3 regions of the Thermobispora bispora DSM 43833 genome follow, and region 1 is predicted to be linked to each of the others. Evidence: predicted binding sites of a transcription regulator. Region 1 holds the regulator's gene; each other region holds the start of a gene.
What was found. The regulator LexA, encoded in region 1, represses DNA repair genes until DNA is damaged. The targets are predictions, from matches to a motif close to TCGAACANNTGTTCGA.
Positions count from the first base shown of each region.

Region 2: the regulator LexA is predicted to act here: its motif matches at 2,792-2,807, upstream of uvrA (excinuclease ABC subunit UvrA).
Region 3: the regulator LexA is predicted to act here: its motif matches at 1,855-1,870, upstream of recA (recombinase RecA).

Region 1 is NC_014165.1:2,834,103-2,840,766, reverse strand. Features, by position in the region: gene leuS (leucine--tRNA ligase) at 1-1,626, shown strand, start outside; gene TBIS_RS12025 (MalY/PatB family protein) at 2,086-3,198, opposite strand; gene lexA (transcriptional repressor LexA) at 3,801-4,517, opposite strand; gene nrdR (transcriptional regulator NrdR) at 4,911-5,375, shown strand; gene TBIS_RS12010 (vitamin B12-dependent ribonucleotide reductase) at 5,461-6,664, shown strand, end outside.
Region 2 is NC_014165.1:2,315,012-2,321,675, forward strand. Features, by position in the region: gene uvrA (excinuclease ABC subunit UvrA) at 1-2,768, opposite strand, end outside; gene TBIS_RS09905 (MBL fold metallo-hydrolase) at 3,232-3,876, shown strand; gene menC (o-succinylbenzoate synthase) at 3,873-4,979, shown strand; gene TBIS_RS09915 (hypothetical protein) at 4,986-5,282, opposite strand; gene pssA (CDP-diacylglycerol--serine O-phosphatidyltransferase) at 5,378-6,217, opposite strand; gene TBIS_RS09925 (phosphatidylserine decarboxylase) at 6,204-6,664, opposite strand, start outside.
Region 3 is NC_014165.1:1,268,366-1,275,029, reverse strand. Features, by position in the region: gene TBIS_RS05600 (regulatory protein RecX) at 1-459, opposite strand, end outside; gene recA (recombinase RecA) at 619-1,716, opposite strand; gene TBIS_RS05590 (hypothetical protein) at 2,453-2,728, shown strand; gene TBIS_RS05585 (ABC transporter permease) at 2,824-3,900, opposite strand; gene TBIS_RS05580 (ABC transporter ATP-binding protein) at 3,962-4,840, opposite strand; gene TBIS_RS05575 (DUF3046 domain-containing protein) at 4,971-5,165, opposite strand; gene TBIS_RS05570 (ATP-dependent helicase) at 5,274-6,664, shown strand, end outside.

The sequences.
Region 1 (6,664 bases):
CGGCGGGAGGCGCTCGCCCGGTACAAGGCCGAGGTCGCCAAGCTCTCCGACATCGAGCGCCTGTCCACCGAGAAGGAGAAGACCGGCGTCTTCCTCGGCGTGTACGCGATCAACCCGGTGAACGGGGAGCGCCTGCCGGTGTGGGCCGCCGACTACGTGCTCTCCGACTACGGCCACGGCGCGATCATGGCCGTGCCCGCGCACGACCAGCGCGACCTCGACTTCGCCCTGAAGTTCGGCCTGCCGGTGCGGGTCGTGGTGGACACCGGCGAGCCCGACCCGGCCGAGACCGGCATCGCCACCCCCGGTGAGGGCAAGCTGATCAACTCCGGGCCGCTGAACGGCCTCTCCAAGGCCGAGGCGATCCAGAAGATGATCGAGATCCTCACCGAGAACGGCACCGGCAAGGCGGCGGTCAACTACCGGCTCCGCGACTGGCTGGTGTCGCGGCAGCGGTACTGGGGCACGCCGATCCCGATCATCCACTGCCCGTCCTGCGGTGAGGTCCCGGTCCCCGACGACCAGCTTCCGGTCACCCTGCCCGACCTGCGCGGGGAGGCCCTCGCCCCGAAGGGCGTCTCGCCCCTGGCGAGCGCCGAGGAGTGGGTCAACGTCGACTGCCCCAAGTGCGGTGGCCCGGCCAAGCGGGACACCGACACGATGGACACCTTCGTCGACTCCTCCTGGTACTTCCTGCGGTACTGCGACCCCGATTACGAGGACGGGCCGTTCAACGTCGAGAAGGTCCGCACCTGGTGCCCGGTCGACCAGTACGTCGGCGGGGTCGAGCACGCGGTGCTCCACCTGCTGTACTCCCGCTTCTTCACCAAGGTCCTCTACGACATGGGCCTGGTCGACTTCACCGAGCCGTTCCAGCGGCTGCTCAACCAGGGCCAGGTGATCAACCAGGGCAAGGCGATGTCCAAGTCCCTGGGCAACGGCGTGGACCTCGGTGAGCAGATCGAGAAGTACGGCGTGGACGCCGTCCGGCTCACCATGGTGTTCGCCGGCCCGCCCGAGGACGACATCGACTGGGCCGACGTCTCCCCGGCCGCGTCCCAGAAGTTCCTCGCCCGGGCGCTCCGGGTGATGACCGAGGCGGGCGCCGCCTCCGCGCCGGGCGTCGACTTCAGCAAGGGCGACGTCGCGCTGCGCAAGGTCACCCACCGGGTGATCGACGAGGTGACCAAGCTCGTCGAGGCGTACCGGTTCAACGTGGCCGTCGCCCGGATGATGGAGCTGACCACCGCGATCCGCCGGGCGATCGACTCCGGCCCCGGGGCGGCCGACCCGGCGGTGCGCGAGGCCGCCGAGACCCTGGCCATCATGCTCTCGCTGGTCGCGCCGTACACCGCGGAGGAGGGCTGGGAGCGGCTCGGCCACAAGCCGTCCGTCGCGAAGGCGGGCTGGCCGGAGGCCGACCCGCAGCTCCTCGTCCAGGAGTCGGTCACCTGCGTCGTCCAGGTCGGCGGCAAGCTCCGCGACCGGCTCACCGTGCCGCCGGACATCTCCGAGGCCGAGCTGGAGCGGCTCGCCCTCGCCTCGGAGAAGGTGCAGCGGTACCTCAGCGGCGCGCCCCGCAAGGTCATCATCCGGGCGCCGAAGCTGATCAACATCGTCCCGTGACGCTGACGCGCCCGCGCCGCGGACACGGCGCGGGCGCCGCAGCGGGTGACGCGTGACCGCCGGGTGCACATGCACTCCGGCGGTCTTGCGTGTGCGCCATGGGCCGGTGGCGTCGTCCGCGCCCCTCTTCAGGCCGTGTGCTGCGGACTGGTGCCCCCCTGCCAGGCCGTGGAGCCGATCTTCGCGCAGGCCTCAGCGCGGCATACGGGCGAAGGCCGTGACCGGAACCCTGTCCCTCGCCACCGCCGGTGGCCTCAGGTATGTCCTTGGTGAGCAACCGCGAGCCGGGGCGAGCATGCGCAATGGCCGGGCGGGTGAGCATCGGTACCCCGTGCCGCGGTGGCCGGCGGCGGGACGGCGGCTCACCCGCCAGGCGATGGCATGAGCGGCGCACGCGATAGCACCGGGTGTGAGCTCACCGGAACCCGGAAAGTGGCCGGCACCGCCGGCGGCGGCCGGCTAGGCCGCGTGGCGGAGGGCCTCCGAGATCCTGGTGAGCATCTCGGTCAGGATCGGCCGCGAGGTGGCGAAGTTGAGCCGCGCCTGGCCCGGGCGGCCGCCGAAGTCCGGCCCCGGGCTGAGCCGCACCCGGGCGGTGCGCTCCAGGAAGCCCGCCGCGTCGTCGATCTTCAGATCGAGCCAGGCGAGGTAGGTTCCCTCGGGCATCCGGTAGCCGGCCCACTCGGGCAGCAAGTCCGCGATCAGCCTGCGGTTGCGGTCCAGGATGCGCAGCACCTCCGACAGCCAGGCCTCGCCGTGCCGCCAGGCCGCGACGGTCGCCTCCACGGCGAGCGCGCCCACGGCGCCGTACAGGTGCACCGGCTCGCGGGCGAGCGCCTCCCGGACCCACCGCGCCCCGACGTGGGCCACGGCGCAGCGGATCCCGCCCATGTTGAACGCCTTCGACGCCGAGGTGAGCGTGATCGTGCGCTCGGGGAGGAGCGTGGCGAACGGGATGTGGCGCGCCGGCGCGTACACGAGGTCCGAGTGGATCTCGTCCGAGATCACCAGGACGTCGTGGCGTTCGGCGTACGCGGCGAGCGCCTCCAGCTCGGCCCGGGTGAACACGCGGCCGGACGGGTTCTGCGGGTTGACCAGGAGCAGGACCGAGGCGGGCTCGTCCGGCGGCTCGAACCGCCCGTCGTCCCCGATCGGGATGGGCACCAGCCGCCGCTCCATAGAGGTGATCATGTGCAGGAACGGGTGGTACGCCGGGACGTGCAGCGCGACCGCGTCGCCCGGGCGGGTGGCGATGTGGAGCAGCACCTGGACGGCGTGGTCGACGTCGGTGAACGCCCGGACGTGCCCGGGGTCGGGGCGCCAGCCGTACTTGGTCTCCATGCGCTCGGCGAACGCCTCGGCGAGCGGCCCGGCGCTCGGGTCGTCCACCCAGGGCGGGTAGCCGAGATCCGTGGCGGCCCGCCGGGCGACGGCCTCCCGGATCGCGTCGGCGACCGGGAAGTCCATGTCGGCGATGAACGCGGGGATCACATCCGGGCCGACGGTGGACCACTTGAAGCCGTCCCGGTTCCGGACGTCCTCGAGGGTGAGCGCATCAAGGTTGATTTCCACCGGTTCATGGTAAGCGGCTGGATCATCCCGCTTTGCGGCGTGTCTCCCCGGTCGTGTATCCCCCGACCGTATGTCTTCAGGGCTGGGCGTCTCCCGGGCGGGGTCTCCCCGCCGTGTGTCTTCGGGCGAGGTCTGCCGGGGTGTGCTGTTCCCCGGCGCGTCTCTCCTCGGGCCTGTCTTTCCGGTGCGCTGCGCCCGGCCCGCCGGACCGGGGCGGGCCGCGCGCGGTGGCGCGCCGGGACGCGGAGAACTGTGGCGCGCCGGCACGCGGGGAAGCGGTGAGCCTGTACGCGGGAAGTGGTGAGCCGGTAGGCGGGGAAGCGGTTTAGCCGATAGGCGGGGCAGTGGCGCGTCGGTACGCAGGGAAGCGATGAGCCGATACGCGGGGCAGTGGCGCGCCGCCGCGCCCGGCGGTCCGCATCGACGGCCAGACCCTCCGGCCGGGGAAGGCGACCCGCAGCAGCGGCGTGGCCGAGGGCGGCAGAGCCGCCCGGCCTCCACCACGGTCCGGCGGGCCTCCGCAGGGCGTGATCGCCCATGCCCCCGGGCCGGGCAACGTCAGGAAGATCGGCGGCCGCGCCCGGGGGAGGCCGACGGCAGGGTCAGAGCTTGCGGAGGACGGCCACGACCTTCCCGAGGATGGTGGCCTCGTCGCCGGGGATCGGCTCGTAGTTCGGGTTGTGCGGCACGAGCCAGACGCGCCCGTCCTTGCGCTTGAACCGCTTGACCGTGGCCTCGCCGTCGATCATGGCGGCGACGATGTCGCCGTTCTCCGCGACCGGCTGCTGCCGTACCACGACCCAGTCGCCGTCGGCGATCGCCGCCTCGATCATCGAGTCACCGGTCACCCGGAGCAGGAAGAGCGTCCCCTCGCCGACGAGCTGCCGGGGCAGGGGGAACACGTCCTCGATGCTCTGCTCGGCGAGGATCGGGCCGCCCGCGGCGATGCGGCCGACCACCGGGACGTACGCCGTCTGGGGGCGGGAGACCGTGCCCTCCTCGCCCTGGGAGGCGTCGGGGTCGACCCAGAACGCGGGCTCGCCGGGGAGGCGGACCTCGAGAGCGCGCGGCCGGTGGGGGTCACGGCGGAGGTAGCCCTTGCGCTGGAGCGCGCTGAGCTGGTGGGACACGCTGGACGTGCTGGTGAGCTGGACGGCTTCGCCGATCTCCCGCATCGACGGCGGGTATCCGCGCCGCTGGACCGAGTCGCGGATCACCTCGAGGATCTTCCGCTGCCTCGGGGTGAGACCGAGCGCGTCGCGTTTGCGGACGGCGAGGTCGCTGACGTCCTCCGTCCGCTCACGTCGGTCACTCACCATGCCACCTCTCCCAGTCCGTCTCCCGCAGGCCGCTCAGAGCGACCGTATCGCGAATCAAGATCATCATCAAACAGCTGTTCGAGTGCCGGCGCCCGGCCCGCCGTCCGATCGATCTCATCGTACGGGAAGGTGATCGATACGGTGTTCGATTCGCCGGGTTCGTGACCGATGCGGAATCACGCCCGGATCAGTGGCCGGGAGCCCAGGGGCGCCGGCCGGGGCCCCGGCACGCCGTCCCAGCCCCGCTGACGTGCGGATTCGCCCGGCCGAACGAGCGGACTTGCGTTCAAGGACCGATGCTCTTAGGTTTGTGGGGCCACAACATCTAGTAGGCGCATCGTCGTCCAAGCCCCACAAATTGTGTTCACGGAGTGCGTTTCGGGAGGCGGTGGCATGCACTGTCCGTTCTGTCGCCATCCGGACACCCGGGTCATCGACAGCCGAACGACCGAGGACGGCGCCGCCATCCGCCGCAGGCGCACCTGCCCCGAGTGCAACCGCAGGTTCACCACCCAGGAGACCGTGCTGCTCATGGTGAGCAAGCGCAGCGGCGTCACCGAGCCCTTCTCCCGGGAGAAGGTCATCGCCGGCGTACGGCGGGCCTGCCAGGGCAGGCCGGTGAGCGAGGATGCTCTCGCCATGCTCGGGCAGAAGGTGGAGGAGAGCATCCGGGCCAAGGGCGTGGCGGAGATCGCATCCCACGACGTGGGGCTGGCCATCCTCGGCCCGCTCCGCGAGCTGGACGAGGTCGCCTACCTCCGGTTCGCCTCCGTCTACCGCGGGTTCGAGACCCTTGAGGACTTCGAAGCCGAGATCAAGCGGCTGCGGGAGGAGCGGGCACGGGCGGAGGAACGATAGCCGGCCGGGCCTGACGATGTGGCCGGGCAAGCACATGGTCCGAGACGACGAAGGGCTTCACCGGGCCCTAGAAGGGGGAAAGAGCATGACGGAGATCGCGGACGGCACCACCGGTGGTGCCGGTGGACAGGGGGGCAGGCGTTCGCGGAAAGGCTTGAAGATCAAGCGGATCTTCACCACTCCCGGGGTCCATCCCTACGACGAGGTCGAGTGGGAGCGCCGCGACGTCGTGATGACGAACTGGCGCGACGGCTCCGTCAACTTCGAGCAGCGCGGCGTCGAGTTCCCCTCCTTCTGGTCGATGAACGCGACCAACATCGTGACCACCAAGTACTTCCGCGGCGCCCTGGGCACCCCGCAGCGCGAGTGGAGCCTCAAGCAGGTCGTCGACCGGGTGGTCGGCGTCTACACCAAGACAGGGCTCGAGCACGGCTACTTCGCCACCGAAGAGGACGCCGAGATCTTCGACCATGAGCTCAAGTACGCGCTGATCCACCAGATCTTCAGCTTCAACTCGCCGGTCTGGTTCAACGTCGGCACCGCCTCGCCCCAGCAGGTAAGCGCCTGCTTCATCCTCTCGGTCGACGACACCATGGAGTCGATCCTCGAGTGGTACAAGGAGGAGGGGCTGATCTTCAAGGGCGGCTCCGGTGCCGGGGTCAACCTCTCCCGGATCCGCTCCTCCAAGGAGCTGCTGTCGAGCGGTGGCACCGCGAGCGGCCCGGTCTCCTTCATGCGGGGTGCCGACGCGTCGGCCGGCACGATCAAGTCGGGCGGCGCGACCCGGCGGGCGGCGAAGATGGTCGTCCTCGACGTCGACCACCCGGACATCGTCGAGTTCATCGAGTCGAAGGCGCGCGAGGAGCAGAAGATCCGCGTGCTCCGGGACGCCGGCTTCGACATGGACCTCGGCGGCCGCGACATCGTCTCCGTGCAGTACCAGAACGCCAACAACTCGGTCCGCGTCTCCGACGAGTTCATGCGCGCGGTCGAGAACGGCGGCAAGTTCGGGCTGCGCGCCCGGCTCACCGGCGAGGTCATCGAGGAGGTCGACGCCCGGGAGCTCTTCCGCAAGATGGCCCAGGCCGCGTGGGAGTGCGGCGACCCGGGGATCCAGTACGACGACACGATCAACGACTGGCACACCTGCCCGGAGAGCGGCCGGATCACGGCGAGCAACCCGTGCTCGGAGTACGTCCACCTGGACAACTCCTCGTGCAACCTCGCCTCGATCAACCTGATGAAGTTCCTCCGCGACGACGACACCTTCGACGTCGAGTCCTTCACGA
Region 2 (6,664 bases), 520 kb from region 1:
CCCGCGGCGACCACCCGGCCGCCCCGGGAACCGCCCTCCGGCCCCATGTCGATGATCCAGTCGGCCGTCTTGATCACGTCGAGGTTGTGCTCGATGACGATCACCGTGTTGCCGGCGTCCACCAGGCGGTGGAGCACGCCGAGCAGCCGGCGGATGTCCTCGAAGTGCAGGCCCGTGGTCGGCTCGTCGAGCACGTAGACCGTACGGCCGGTGGAGCGCCGCTTCAGCTCGGCCGCGAGCTTGACGCGCTGCGCCTCGCCCCCGGAGAGGGTGGTGGCCGGCTGGCCGAGCCGGACGTACCCCAGCCCGACGTCGCAGAGCGTCTGGAGGTGGCTGCGGATCGCCGGGATCGAGTCGAAGAACTCGAGCGCCTCCTCGATCGGCATGTCGAGGACGTCGGCGATCGTCTTGCCCTTGTAGCGGACCTCCAGGGTCTCCCGGTTGTACCGGGCCCCGTGGCAGACCTCGCAGGGCACGTAGACGTCCGGCAGGAAGTTCATTTCGATCTTGATGGTGCCGTCGCCGGCGCAGGCCTCGCAGCGGCCGCCCTTGATGTTGAAGCTGAACCGCCCGGGCTGGTAGCCGCGGACCTTCGCCTCGGTGGTGGCGGCGAAGAGCTTCCGCACGTGGTCGAAGACCCCGGTGTAGGTCGCCGGGTTCGATCTCGGGGTACGGCCGATCGGCGACTGGTCGACGTGCACCACCTTGTCCACCAGCTCGATGCCGGTGATCCGCGAGTGGCGGCCGGGCACGGTGCGCGCGCCGTGCAGCTCCTTGGCGAGCGCGTTGTACAGGATGTCGTTGACGAGCGTGGACTTGCCCGACCCGGACACCCCGGTCACCGCGGTGAACACGCCGAGCGGGAACTCCACGTCGATGCCGGCGAGGTTGTGCTCGCGCGCGCCCTTCACCACGAGCTGCCGCTTCTTGTCCCGCGGCCGCCGCCGCTCCGGTATGTCGATCCTCCGGCGGCCGGACAGGTACGCGCCGGTGATCGACTCCTCGCAGGCGATCAGGTCCTGGACGGTGCCGGAGACCACGATCTGCCCGCCGTGCTCGCCCGCGCCCGGGCCGATGTCCACCACCCAGTCGGCCGCCGCGATCGTGTCCTCGTCGTGCTCGACGACGATCAGCGTGTTGCCCATGTCCCGGAGCTTGAGCAGGGTGTCCAGCAGCCGCTGGTTGTCCCGCTGGTGGAGGCCGATGGACGGCTCGTCGAGCACGTAGAGCACGCCGACGAGCCCGGAGCCGATCTGGGTGGCGAGCCGGATGCGCTGCGCCTCGCCGCCCGCGAGGGTCGCGGCCGGGCGGTCGAGGGTCAGGTAGTCGAGCCCCACGTCGAGGAGGAACCCGAGCCGCGCCTTGATCTCCTTGATCACCCGCTCGGCGATCTGCGCGTCCCGTGGGCTGAGCCGCAGGTCGCTGAGGAAGGCCGCGCACTCCGCGATGGACATCGCCGAGACGTCGGCGATGGACTTGCCGCCGACCGTCACGGCGAGCGAGACCGGCTTGAGCCGCCGGCCCTTGCAGGCCGGGCAGGGCACCTGGCGCATGTACCCCTCGAACCGCTCCCGGCCGACGTCGCTCTCGGCCTCGGCGTGCCGGCGCTGCACCCACGGGATCACGCCCTCGAACGTGGTGTAGTAGGAGCGCTCCCGGCCGTAGCGGTTGCGGTACCGGATGTGGACCTGCTCGTCGTAGCCGTAGAGGATCGCCTTCTGCGCCTTCTTCGGCAGCCGATGCCACGGGGTGTCGAGGTCGAACCCCATCGCGTGGCCGAGCGCCTCGAGCAGGCGGGTGAAGTAGTCGCTGGTGTGCCCGTTCGCCCACGGGCTGACCGCCCCCTCGCCGAGCGTCCGCTCCGGGTCGGGGACGACCAGCTCGGGGTCGACCTCCATCCGGGTGCCGAGGCCGGTGCACTCGGGGCACGCCCCGAAGGGCGAGTTGAACGAGAACGACCGGGGCTCCAGCTCCTCGAACGAGAGGTCGTCGTAGGGGCAGTACAGGTGCTCGGAGTAGAGCCGCTCCCGGTTCGGGTCGTCCTCCGGCAGGTCGACGAAGTCGAGCATGACCGTGCCGCCGGAGAGCCGCAGCGCGGTCTCCACCGAGTCGGTGAGCCGGCGCCGGGCGCTCTCCTTGACCACGAGCCGGTCGACGATCACCTCGATGGTGTGCTTCTCGTACTTCTTCAGCGCCGGCGGCTCCTCCAGCCGGATCACCTGGCCGTCGACCCGGGCCCGGGCGAACCCCTTGGTCTGGAGCTCGCGGAACAGCTCGCCGTACTCTCCCTTGCGGCCGCGGATCACCGGCGCGAGCACCTGGAACCGGGTGCCCTCCGGGAGCTCGAGCACCCGGTCGACGATCTGCTGCGGGGTCTGCTTGGCGATGGGACGGCCGCAGCTCGGGCAGTGCGGCTTGCCGATCCGCGCCCAGAGCAGCCGGAGGTAGTCGTAGACCTCGGTGATCGTCCCGACGGTCGAGCGCGGGTTGCGGCTGGTCGACTTCTGGTCGATGGAGACGGCCGGGGAGAGGCCCTCGATGAAGTCGACGTCGGGCTTGTCGAGCTGCCCGAGGAACTGGCGGGCGTAGGCGGAGAGCGACTCGACGTACCGCCGCTGCCCCTCCGCGAAGATCGTGTCGAAGGCCAGGCTGGACTTGCCCGAGCCGGACAGGCCCGTGAATACGATCAGCGCGTCCCGCGGCAGGTCCAGCGAGACGTCCTTCAGGTTGTGCTCTCGTGCGCCACGCACGATAAGGCGATCAGCCACGGTGGTCCCGAAAGATCGACGAGTCAAACAGGTGTACGAATAGGCTATCCCGAGCCACCGACCTTACCGGGCCGTCGCCCGGAATCCGGCCCGCGTCCGCGTGGGCGGGGCGCATCGTCCGCCCGGGCCGACCAGGGTATGCGCTCCGGCCGGATTCCGCCCGCCGGTCGGGGGAACTCCCCGGTGAGCGGCCACGGGCTCCGGCGCCCCGCGCCCGTGGCGTACGGCCGGCCGCGGTCCAGGCCCGCCGCCGACGGGGTCCACGGCACCCGGGGCCGCCGCCCGCGGATGTCCGCCGGCCGGGCCGCCGCGTCCGGATCCACGGCCGGACGGGCGCCTCCCGGCCGTTTCACCGGTGGGCTCGCCCGTGCGGTGCCCCGGCCCGCGGCCGTACGGGCCCCTCCCCCCGGCGCGGCCGCGGCGGTGGGATTAGCGTGAGCCGTACCGACCGAGAAGGAGGACCATGACGTACACCGGTAACGTCACCAAGGGCGGGCCGCCCGACGTCCGCGAGCTGCCCGGCATCACCATCTGGAAGATGGAGGTCGGGGACTTCGAGAACAACGCCTACCTGATCCGGTGCAACGCGACCGGCGACGGCCTCCTGATCGACGCGGCCGCCGAGCCCGACCGGCTGCTCGAGCTGATCGGGGACCGGCCGCTCCGCGCCATCGTGACCACCCACCGCCACCAGGACCACTGGATGGCGCTGAAGGAGGTCGCCCGGGCCACGGGGGCCGAGGTGATCGCCCACCCGCTCGACGCGCCCGAGCTGCCCGTCCCGGTGACCCGCGAGGTGGTCCACGGGGACGTGATCACCGTGGGGAACGCGTCGTTCGAGGTGATCCACCTGCGCGGCCACACCCCGGGGTCGATCGCGCTGCTCTACGAGGACCGGCACCTGTTCACCGGTGACTCGCTCTTCCCCGGCGGCGTGGGGAACACCTGGGGCGACCGGGAGAAGTTCGAGCAGCTCTTCACCGACGTCGTGGAGCGCGTGTTCGACCGGCTGCCGGACGAGTGCTGGGTCTACCCGGGGCACGGCCGCGACACCACGCTCGGCGCCGAGCGCCCTCACCTGCCGGAGTGGAAGGCCCGCGGCTGGTGAAGATCACCGGCGTCGAGCTGATCCGGATCACCATGCCGCTGGCGGCGCCGTTCGCCACCTCCTACGGCACGATGACCACGCGGGACGCCCTGCTCGTCCGCGTGGTCACGCCGGAGGCGGAGGGCTGGGGGGAGTGCGCCGCCATGGCCCGGCCGGATTACACGCCGGAGTACGTGGCCGGCGCCGCCGACGTGCTGCGCCGCTTCCTGATCCCGGCCCTGCCCCGGGAGGCGGACGCCCACCGGGTCGGCCCGGCGCTGGCGTGGGTCAAGGGGCACCGGATGGCGAAGGCCGCGCTGGAGATGGCGGTGCTCGACGCGCAGCTCCGCGCCTCGGGCGAGTCCTTCGCCCGGTTCCTCGGCGCGGTCCGGGACCGGGTGCCGTGCGGGGTGGCGGTCGGCATCACCGGGTCGCTGCCCGAGCTCGTCGACACCGTCGGCCGGTACGTCGCCGAGGGGTACGCCCGGATCAAGATCAAGATCAAGCCGGGCTGGGACGTGGAACCGGTCCGCGCGCTCCGCGAGCGCTTCGGCGACGGCCTGCTGCTCCAGGTGGACGCGAACGCCGCCTACACGCTCGCCGACGCCGCGCACCTGGCCCGGCTGGACCCGTTCGGCCTGCTCCTCATCGAGCAGCCCCTCGCCGACGACGACCTCGTCCAGCACGCCGAGCTCGCCCGGCGGATCCGGACCCCCATCTGCCTGGACGAGTCGATCCTCTCGGCCGAGCACGCCGCCGCGGCCATCCGGCTCGGCGCCTGCTCCGTGGTGAACGTCAAGCCGGGCCGGGTCGGCGGCTACCTCGAGGCGCGCCGCATCCACGACCTGTGCCGCGCGCACGGCGTGCCGGTCTGGTGCGGGGGCATGCTGGAGACCGGCCTGGGCCGGGCGGCGAACATCGCCCTCGCCGCGCTGCCCGGCTTCACCCTGCCGGGCGACATCTCCGGATCGCGCCGCTACTTCCCGGCCGACATCACCCCGCCGTTCGAGCCCGACGACGGCCACCTCGCGGTGCCGGACGGCCCCGGCCTCGGCGTGGAGCCGCTCCCCGACCGGCTGGCGGAGGTCACCGCGTCGCGCGAGTGGATCCCGCTCCCGGCCTAGCGGGCGCTACCGCTCGGCGGGGTCGGCGTGCGGCCGCGGCTGCTCCGTGGTGAAGACCTTCACGATACGGTCGGCGGCCGCGGCCGGCTCGTCCACGCTCTCCACCACGTCGCCCCACGACCAGCGGTAGAACCAGCCCTCGGGCATGGCCACGCAGTCGACGGTCTCGGTGAAGATCGCCGCGTCCGGGTCGCGGACCTTCAGCGAGGGCGGATCGGGGCGTAGCGAGGCCTCCAAGCCCCGGAGCTCCAGCTCCCGCGCCAGCTTTCCCAGGAAGTACGTTCGGGTGTGCTCACGTGGCATGGCGACCAGGGCTCCCTCGGACTAGGCGGTATCCAGCTGATGGCCGGGCCCGGACAGGGGCCCTGGGGACCGGGCCCCTGTTCCCGAGACGGACGTCAGCCCAGGCTCCCCGAGCGTCGTTCCCTGCGCTGCTGCTGTTTGAACATCAGAACGCGCAACGGAATCGCCGCCACGATGGCGATCTGCATCGTCGCGCCCACCTTGATCAGGTGGTCGCCGCCGGGCAGCCCGGAGGCCCAGATCGTCAGGCAGGCCACGTTGATCATCATCCAGGCGAAGACGACGGCGGCGAGGTTGCCCCGCGGCTTGGGGTACTCGATGCGGCTCACCATCAGCCAGGCCACGCCGAGGATGCCGGCCATGGCGAGCGGGTTCGGCTGGAAGAGCAGCACGATGGAGACGACGGTCATCGCCCCCATGGGGATGGGCAACCCCATGAAGTCGCCGCTCTTCGTCTTCACACAGGCGAACCGGGCGAGCCGTACCACGCCGGCGAGCACCACCGACCCGGCCACGCTGAGCACCAGCCAGAGCGGCAGGCTGGCCGAGAAGCCCGCCCAGAGCACGACCATGAACGCGGGCGCGAACCCGAAGCTGATCACGTCGGCGAGGTTGTCGAGCTCCGCGCCCATGGCCGAGGCCCGGAACTTCCGCGCGACCAGGCCGTCGAACAGGTCGCAGGTCGCGCCGATGAGGAGCAGGACGACCGCCGTGCCGAAGAACCGCGGGTCCGGGGTGAACTCCGCGTTCGCCCGCAGGTCGCTGATCGCCGACCAGGCGAGCACGCACACGGCGAGGAAGCCGCAGAGCGCGTTGCCGAGGGAGAGCGAGTCGGCGGCGGAGAGGCGGAAGGCCTTGCCGACCGGGCCCTGGGACCCGTCGCCGACCTCCCCGACCGGCCAGGTGGTCTCGGCGTGCAGGTCAGGCGTGGTCAAGGCGCGTCACCCCCGCCACCGTCCGCTGACCCACCGTGACCGCCGGGGAGATGCCCTCCGGCAGGTAGACGTCGACCCGGGAGCCGAACCGGATCAACCCGATCCGCTCCCCTTGCGAGACCTTGGCGCCAGGCGTGAGGTACGTCACGATGCGGCGGGCGAGCGCGCCGGCGATCTGCACGACCTCCAGCTCCCCGAGGGCGGTGGCGAACTTCCAGACCACCCGCTCGTTCTTGTCGCTGTCCTTGTCGAAGGCCGGCAGGAAGCCACCGGGGATGTGCTCGATCGAGGTCACGACCCCGTCGGCCGGGGCGCGGTTGACGTGCACGTTCAGCGGGCTCATGAATATCGCCACCCTGGTCCGGCCGTCCGGCCATGGATCGATGCTCTGCACGACGCCGTCGGCCGGGGCCAGCAACCGTCCCTCCCCCAGGGCGCGCTCGGGGT
Region 3 (6,664 bases), 1.6 Mb from region 1:
CTCCCGCGCGGTCGCGATCTCCCGCTCCGGGTCGAGCCGGTCGATCGCGCGCCGCACGGTCTCCTCGGCCACTCCGCGATGCCGCAGCTCGTGGGCGAGCGCCCGCCGGGCCAGCCCGCGGCCGAGGTGCCGCGAGCTCACCCAGGCGTCGGCGAACGCCTCGTCGTCGATGAGCCCGGTCTCGGCGAACCGGTCGAGCACCGCCCGCGCCGTCTCCTCGGGCACGCCCCGCCTGCGCAAAGCGTCGGCCAGCTGCGCCCGGGTCCGCGGGGCCCGCGCGAGCAGCCGCAGGCAGATCGCCTTCGCCTCCGCCTCCGGGTCGGTGTCGGCGCCCGCTCCCCCGGGGCCGGCCTGCTCGGCGCCGGGGGCGGCCCACCGCCGTCCCGGCCGGCCGCTCCGGCCGCTTCCGCGGCGCGCGCTCCGCGCCGCGGAGCCCCGTCCGCGGTCACCCCGGGTCAGCGCCCGGCCGTGCCCGTCTACGCCGGGCTCCTCCTGCCAGACGCCGGGCTCCGCCTGCCCGGGATCGGCCGCGTCGTCCGGGCCGTGAGCCGGGCCGGCCGGGTCGGCTCCGTCCAGGCCGGGCATCACCCGGTCACCTCCCGCCGGCGCGCTCAGACGTCACCGGGCCGGGGGCACCGCGGCCTTGGCACCGCGCCCGGTCACCGGGGTCGCGGAGGCGGAGGAGGCCGCCGCGCCGGAGGCACCGGAGGAGGTGTCGAGGCGCGGGCCGATGCCGAGCTTCTCCTTGATCTTCTTCTCGATCTCGTCGGCGATGTCCGGGTTGTTCCTGAGGAAGTTCCGGGCGTTCTCCTTGCCCTGGCCGAGCTGCTCGCCCTCGTAGGTGTACCAGGCGCCGGCCTTCCGCACGATCCCCTGCTCGACCCCCATGTCGAGGAGGCCGCCCTCGCGGGAGATGCCCACCCCGTAGAGGATGTCGAAGTCGGCCTGGCGGAACGGCGGGGCGAGCTTGTTCTTGACCACCTTCACCCGGGTGCGGTTGCCGATGGGCTCGGTGCCGTCCTTGAGCGTCTCGATCCGCCGGACGTCCAGCCGGATCGACGCGTAGAACTTCAGCGCCTTGCCACCGGTGGTGGTCTCCGGGTTGCCGAACATCACGCCGATCTTCTCGCGGAGCTGGTTGATGAAGATTGCGGTGGTCCGGGTGTGGCTGAGGGCGCCGGCGACCTTGCGCAGGGCCTGGGACATCAGGCGCGCCTGGAGGCCGACGTGGCTGTCCCCCATCTCCCCTTCGATCTCCGCCTTCGGCACCAGCGCCGCCACCGAGTCGATGACGATGATGTCGATCGCCCCGGAGCGGATCAGCATGTCGGCGATCTCGAGGGCCTGCTCCCCGGTGTCCGGCTGGGAGACGAGCAGCGCGTCGACGTCGACGCCGAGCTTCCTGGCGTACTCCGGATCGAGCGCGTGCTCGGCGTCGATGAACGCGGCGATGCCCCCGGCCTTCTGCGCGTTGGCGACCGCGTGCAGCGCGACGGTCGTCTTACCCGAGGACTCCGGGCCGAAGACCTCCACGATCCGGCCGCGGGGGAAGCCGCCGATGCCGAGGGCGACGTCGAGGGCGATGGAACCTGTCGGGATGACCTCGATCGGAGCGCGCGCCTCGTCGCCGAGGCGCATGACGGAGCCCTTGCCGAACTGCCGCTCGATCTGCGCGAGGGCGGTCTCAAGGGCCTTCTCGCGATCGCTGAGTGCCATTGGTCCCCCTGGGAGGGTCGTCGTCTGCTCGGTCACCGGAACGCTACGGGGCGCCGCCGACATTTTCCCGGGCTTCCCCGAATCACGGGCCGCCGGAATGCGGCCGGGGCGCCGCGGCCAGCGACCACTCAACTATAGCCGAACTATTGTTCGATCACCCGCCGGACGGCGTGATCCCGGGACGCCCGGCGGAGGCTCCCGCCGGGAGGACGTGGCCCGCCACCAGGCCGGGCCACGCACCGGACGCCGGGTTCTGGCACAGTGGCGCGCGCACGGGCCCTCAGCGAGCTAGTTCACTGCCACTCCATCCGCGTGCGACAGTGGCGCGCACGCACGGGCCCGCACCGTACGGCCGCGCCCGGGTGGGCTCCGCCGTACCGATCGGGCGAGGCCGGCGGCCCTGCGCGCTCGGGCACGCCGACCGCCGCTCAGGCCGGCCAGGAGCCCCGGCGACCGGGGCCCTGCGCGCCCGGACACGCCCGGCCGTACCGCCGGGCGATCGGACACGCCCCGCCGTACCAAGGAACGGTCAGGCGACCCGGCCGGCCCGCCGGGGCGACCGCAGCCCTGCGGCAACGGCCGCCGATCGCCGCGCGTGGCCGCCGGCATGGGACCGGGCCAGCGGAGACGTTACATTCTCCTGCCCTTACCTCGCCTTGGTTGTCGCCGAGATGGCCGGCCGCGATCCTGGGACAAGGCCCTGACACACGGCGATGTCCTCCTCGAAGGCGGCAACGTGACGAGCAGCAGCGCGTACGGCGAGCAGCGTCGCGCTCTCCTGGACGCGCTCGCCCGTCAGCTCCCGGAGCGGGGACTGTCCTGCCGCATCGTCGGCGAAGGCGAGCCCGTGCTGTGGGTCTGGCATCCGGAGACCAGGAAGCAGACCATGGTCCTCGCCTCGCCCGCCCCGGACGGCTGGGTCTACCTGTGGTCGCCGAAGGGCCAGGAGCGCGCGGGCGACCCCGCGCACACCGCCGATCTCCTCAAGGAGCTGCTCGCCGCCCCGGAGTGACGGCCCGTCCCTCGGACGGGGGACGATCCGCTCGCGCGGCCGGCCGCGCCGGTGCCGCGCCCGGCCCGATGACCGCGCGGCCGACCGGCGCCCGCTCAGCCGATGACCTCGCGCAGCTTGACCCTCGCCCCGGTGCGGATCACGGCCCGCTCGTAGACACGGGCGCCGGCGAGCAGGACGCCCACCGTGGCCGCCGCCATGAGCACCGCCGACAGGGCGATCTCCCAGATCGGCACGTCGCCCGTTGTCATGCGCACCGGCATCACCATCGACGAGAACGGCGGGATCAGCGACAAGACCCGGGCGAAGGCGCCGCCGGGCTGGAAGGCGGCCGCGTACGCCACCAGGTAGGTGAGCGACATCAGCATGGTCAGCGGCGCGATGACGCTGTTGAGCTCCTCCTGGCGGGAGACGAGCGAGCCGGTGGCGGCCGCGAGCGTGGCGAAGAAGAGGTAGCCCAGCACGAACCAGCCGATCGCGCCGGCCACCACGCCGCCGATCCCCGGCGGGAGCTCGGTGCCCATGGCGAAGGCGGCGCCCAGCCCGGCCACGACGATCACGCCGAGGTTGATCAGGCCGAGCACCCCGAGCCCGATGATCTTCCCACCGAGCAGCTCCCAGGGGCGCAGCGAGGTGAGCAGGATCTCCACGATCCGGCTGCCCTTCTCCTCCACCACGCCCATCGCCACGTACATCGCGGTGTAGATGAGCAGGAAGAACAGCACGATCACCAGGAGCGCGGCCACCCCGGTGCGCATCCCGGTGTGCTCCGCGTCCTCCCCCACGGACTCCACGCGCAACGGCGTGATCGTGATCCCGGCGGCCGCGATCTTGGCCTCACGGTGCGCGCTCTGCAGGATGAGGCCGAGCCGTTCGTTGAGCTCACCGTGGGCGAGCACCTTCTCGTCGTTGATCAGCGCCGCGTCGATCTCCCCGGCGAGCACGGCGGCGCGGGCGGCGGCCTCGTCCGGGTACGGCCGGAACGCGACGCCCTCCACCGCGGCGGGGACGGGGCCGACCACCCCGACGTCGTACGTCTGGTCGCCGATCATCCTGGGGACGGCCGCCGCGGCCACCACCATCAGTGCGCTCAGCACCAGGCCGATCACGTAGCTCTTCGTCCTGATCCGGGTGACGATCTCCCGCCGTGCCACCAGCGCGATCCGGCTCATGACCTCTCCTCACCTCGCGGCCGGTCCCCGGACCGGCCGGCCCAGCCCTGCCCGCCGCCGCTCACGCCACCACCTCGCGGAACAGCTCGGCGAGCGTCGGCTCCTGCCATCCGAAGTGCTCGACCCGCCCGGCCTGGAGCGCGGCGCGGAGGATCGCCTGGCCGTCGCCGTCCTCGGCGATCAGCACCTGCCGGTCGCCCGCCTCGGTGACCTGCCCGGGGAGCCCGTCGGCCCAGCCGGGCCGGGCGCCGCTGACCACGACCTTCAGCCGCTTGCGGCCCTCCCGCGCCTTGAGCTCGGCGACCGTCCCCGAGGCGATCATGCGCCCGGCGGAGATGATGCCGACCGAGTCGGAGAGCCGTTCGACCAGGTCGAGCTGGTGGCTGGAGAAGATGACCGGGACCCCGGAGGCGGCCTGTTCCTTCAGCACGCCGGCGAGGGTGTCGACGGCGAGCGGGTCGAGGCCGGAGAACGGCTCGTCGAGGATGAGCACGGCCGGGCGGTGGACGAGCGCGACGGCGAGCTGTACCCGCTGCTGGTTGCCGAGGGAGAGCGCCTCGATCGCGTCGTTGCGGCGCTCGGCGAGGCCGAGCCGTTCGATCAGCTCGGCCGTGGCGCGGCGCGCCGCCTTGGCGCCGAGCCCGTGGAGCCGGCCGAAGTACTCGATCTGCTCGGCGACCCGCATCTTCTGGTACAGCCCGCGTTCCTCCGGCATGTAGCCGAAGGTCCGGCGGTCGTCGGGGGTCAGGGGGCGGCCCTGGTACCGCACCTCGCCGGAGTCGGGCTCGAGCACGCCCATGATGATCCGCATGGTCGTCGTCTTGCCCGCTCCGTTGGCGCCGACGAATCCGAAGATCTCGCCGGGCCGGAGGGTGAAGCTCACTCCGTCGAGCGCCGTCTTCTCCTTGAAGCGCTTGCGCAGGTCGTCGATTTCAAGCACAGGCCGCCTCGATCACGCGTCGCTGATGCAGGGTCAAGCGTGATTCAAGCAGATGCCTGCGCCGACAAAGTATGAAAAATCCCACCCGGCGCATCCCGGCGACGGCGTTTCGGATGCACCGCCACGCGGATCAGCGGAGTTTCGGATCCACGTCCTCGATCTCACAGACGGCCTGCCAGACCTCCTTGGCCGAGAAGCCGTCCGCGAGGGCCTGTTCGACGGTCCGGCCGCCGAGCCGGGCGATGACGAAGTCCTTCGCCCACGACTCGGCGTACGTCTCACCGAAGTGGCGGCGCATCCGGTCCCAGAAGTCCGACAGACGCATGACCTCACCCTATGGCCGGGCGGGCCGTGCCCGCCATCCGGGCCCGGCGCCTCCGTCCCCCGGGCCTCATAGCCGGACGGTTCTGTCGGGCGGCGTGGGCATTATGGGCTGGTGAGCGTGCTCGACTGCTTCAGCGCGGTGACCAGGGAGTGGTTCACCACCGCCTTCGTCACGCCCACCGCGGCGCAGGAGGGCGCCTGGTCGTCGATCGCACGGGGAGAGAACACGCTGGTGGTCGCGCCCACCGGTTCGGGGAAGACCCTCGCCGCGTTCCTGTGGGCGATCGACCGGCTCGCCGCGGAGCGGATGCGGGACGGCGGGGATCCACCCCCCGAGGGGCGGCCGGCCGCACCGCGCACCTGCCGGGTGGTGTACGTCTCCCCGCTGAAGGCGCTCGCCGTGGACGTCGAGCGGAACCTGCGCGCTCCCCTCGCCGGCATCCGGCAGACCGCGCTGCGGCTGGGCCTGCCGGCGCCGGACATCTCGGTGGCGATCCGCTCGGGGGACACCACCGCGGAGGACCGGCGCAGGTTCGCCGCCCGGCCGGCCGACATCCTGATCACCACGCCCGAGTCGCTCTACCTCATCCTCACCTCGCGGGCGCGCGAGGCGCTGCGCGGTGTGGAGACCGTGATCGTAGACGAGGTCCACGCGATCGCGGCCACCAAACGCGGCGCGCACCTGGCGCTCACCTTGGAACGGCTCGACGCCCTGTTGCCGGCCCCCGCGCAGCGCATCGGGCTGTCCGCGACGGTACGGCCGGTCGGCGAGGTGGCCGCGTTCCTCGGCGGGGCCCGCCCGGCGGTGGTGGTGCAGCCGCCGGCGGAGAAGTCGATCGAGCTCGACGTGGTGGTCCCGGTCGAGGACATGACCGAGCTCGCTCCCCCGGCCCCGGGCGCGGACGGCGTGCCGCCCGAGCACCGGCGGAGCATCTGGCCGCACGTGGAGCGGCACCTGCTCGACCTCATCGAGGCCCACCGGTCGACGATCGTGTTCGCCAACTCGCGGCGGCTCTCGGAGCGGCTGTGCACCCGGCTGAACGAGCTCGCCGAGGAGCGGCGGGCCGGGGACGGCGGACCGCTGGGCACCGAGACGGACGGCCCGGGGGCGGACGGGCTCGCCGCGGATCCGGCGCGGAACGGCCGGCCGCGCGGGGCGGGCGGCGCTCCCGGCGGGGCGCCCGCCGAGATCATGGCGCAGGCCGGGGTGGCCGCGGGCGCGCCGCGGGAGGTCGCCCGGGCCCACCACGGGTCGGTCTCCAAGGAGGAGCGGTCCCAGATCGAGGAGGCGCTGAAGGCGGGCCGCCTCCCGGCCGTGGTCGCCACCTCCAGCCTCGAGCTCGGCATCGACATGGGCGCGGTCGACCTGGTGGCCTGCGTCGAGGCCCCGCCCAGCGTGGCGAGCTGCGTGCAGCGGATCGGCCGGGCCGGCCACCGGGTGGGCGCGGTCTCCCGTGGCGTGATCTTCCCCAAGTACCGGGGGGATCTCATCCAGACCGC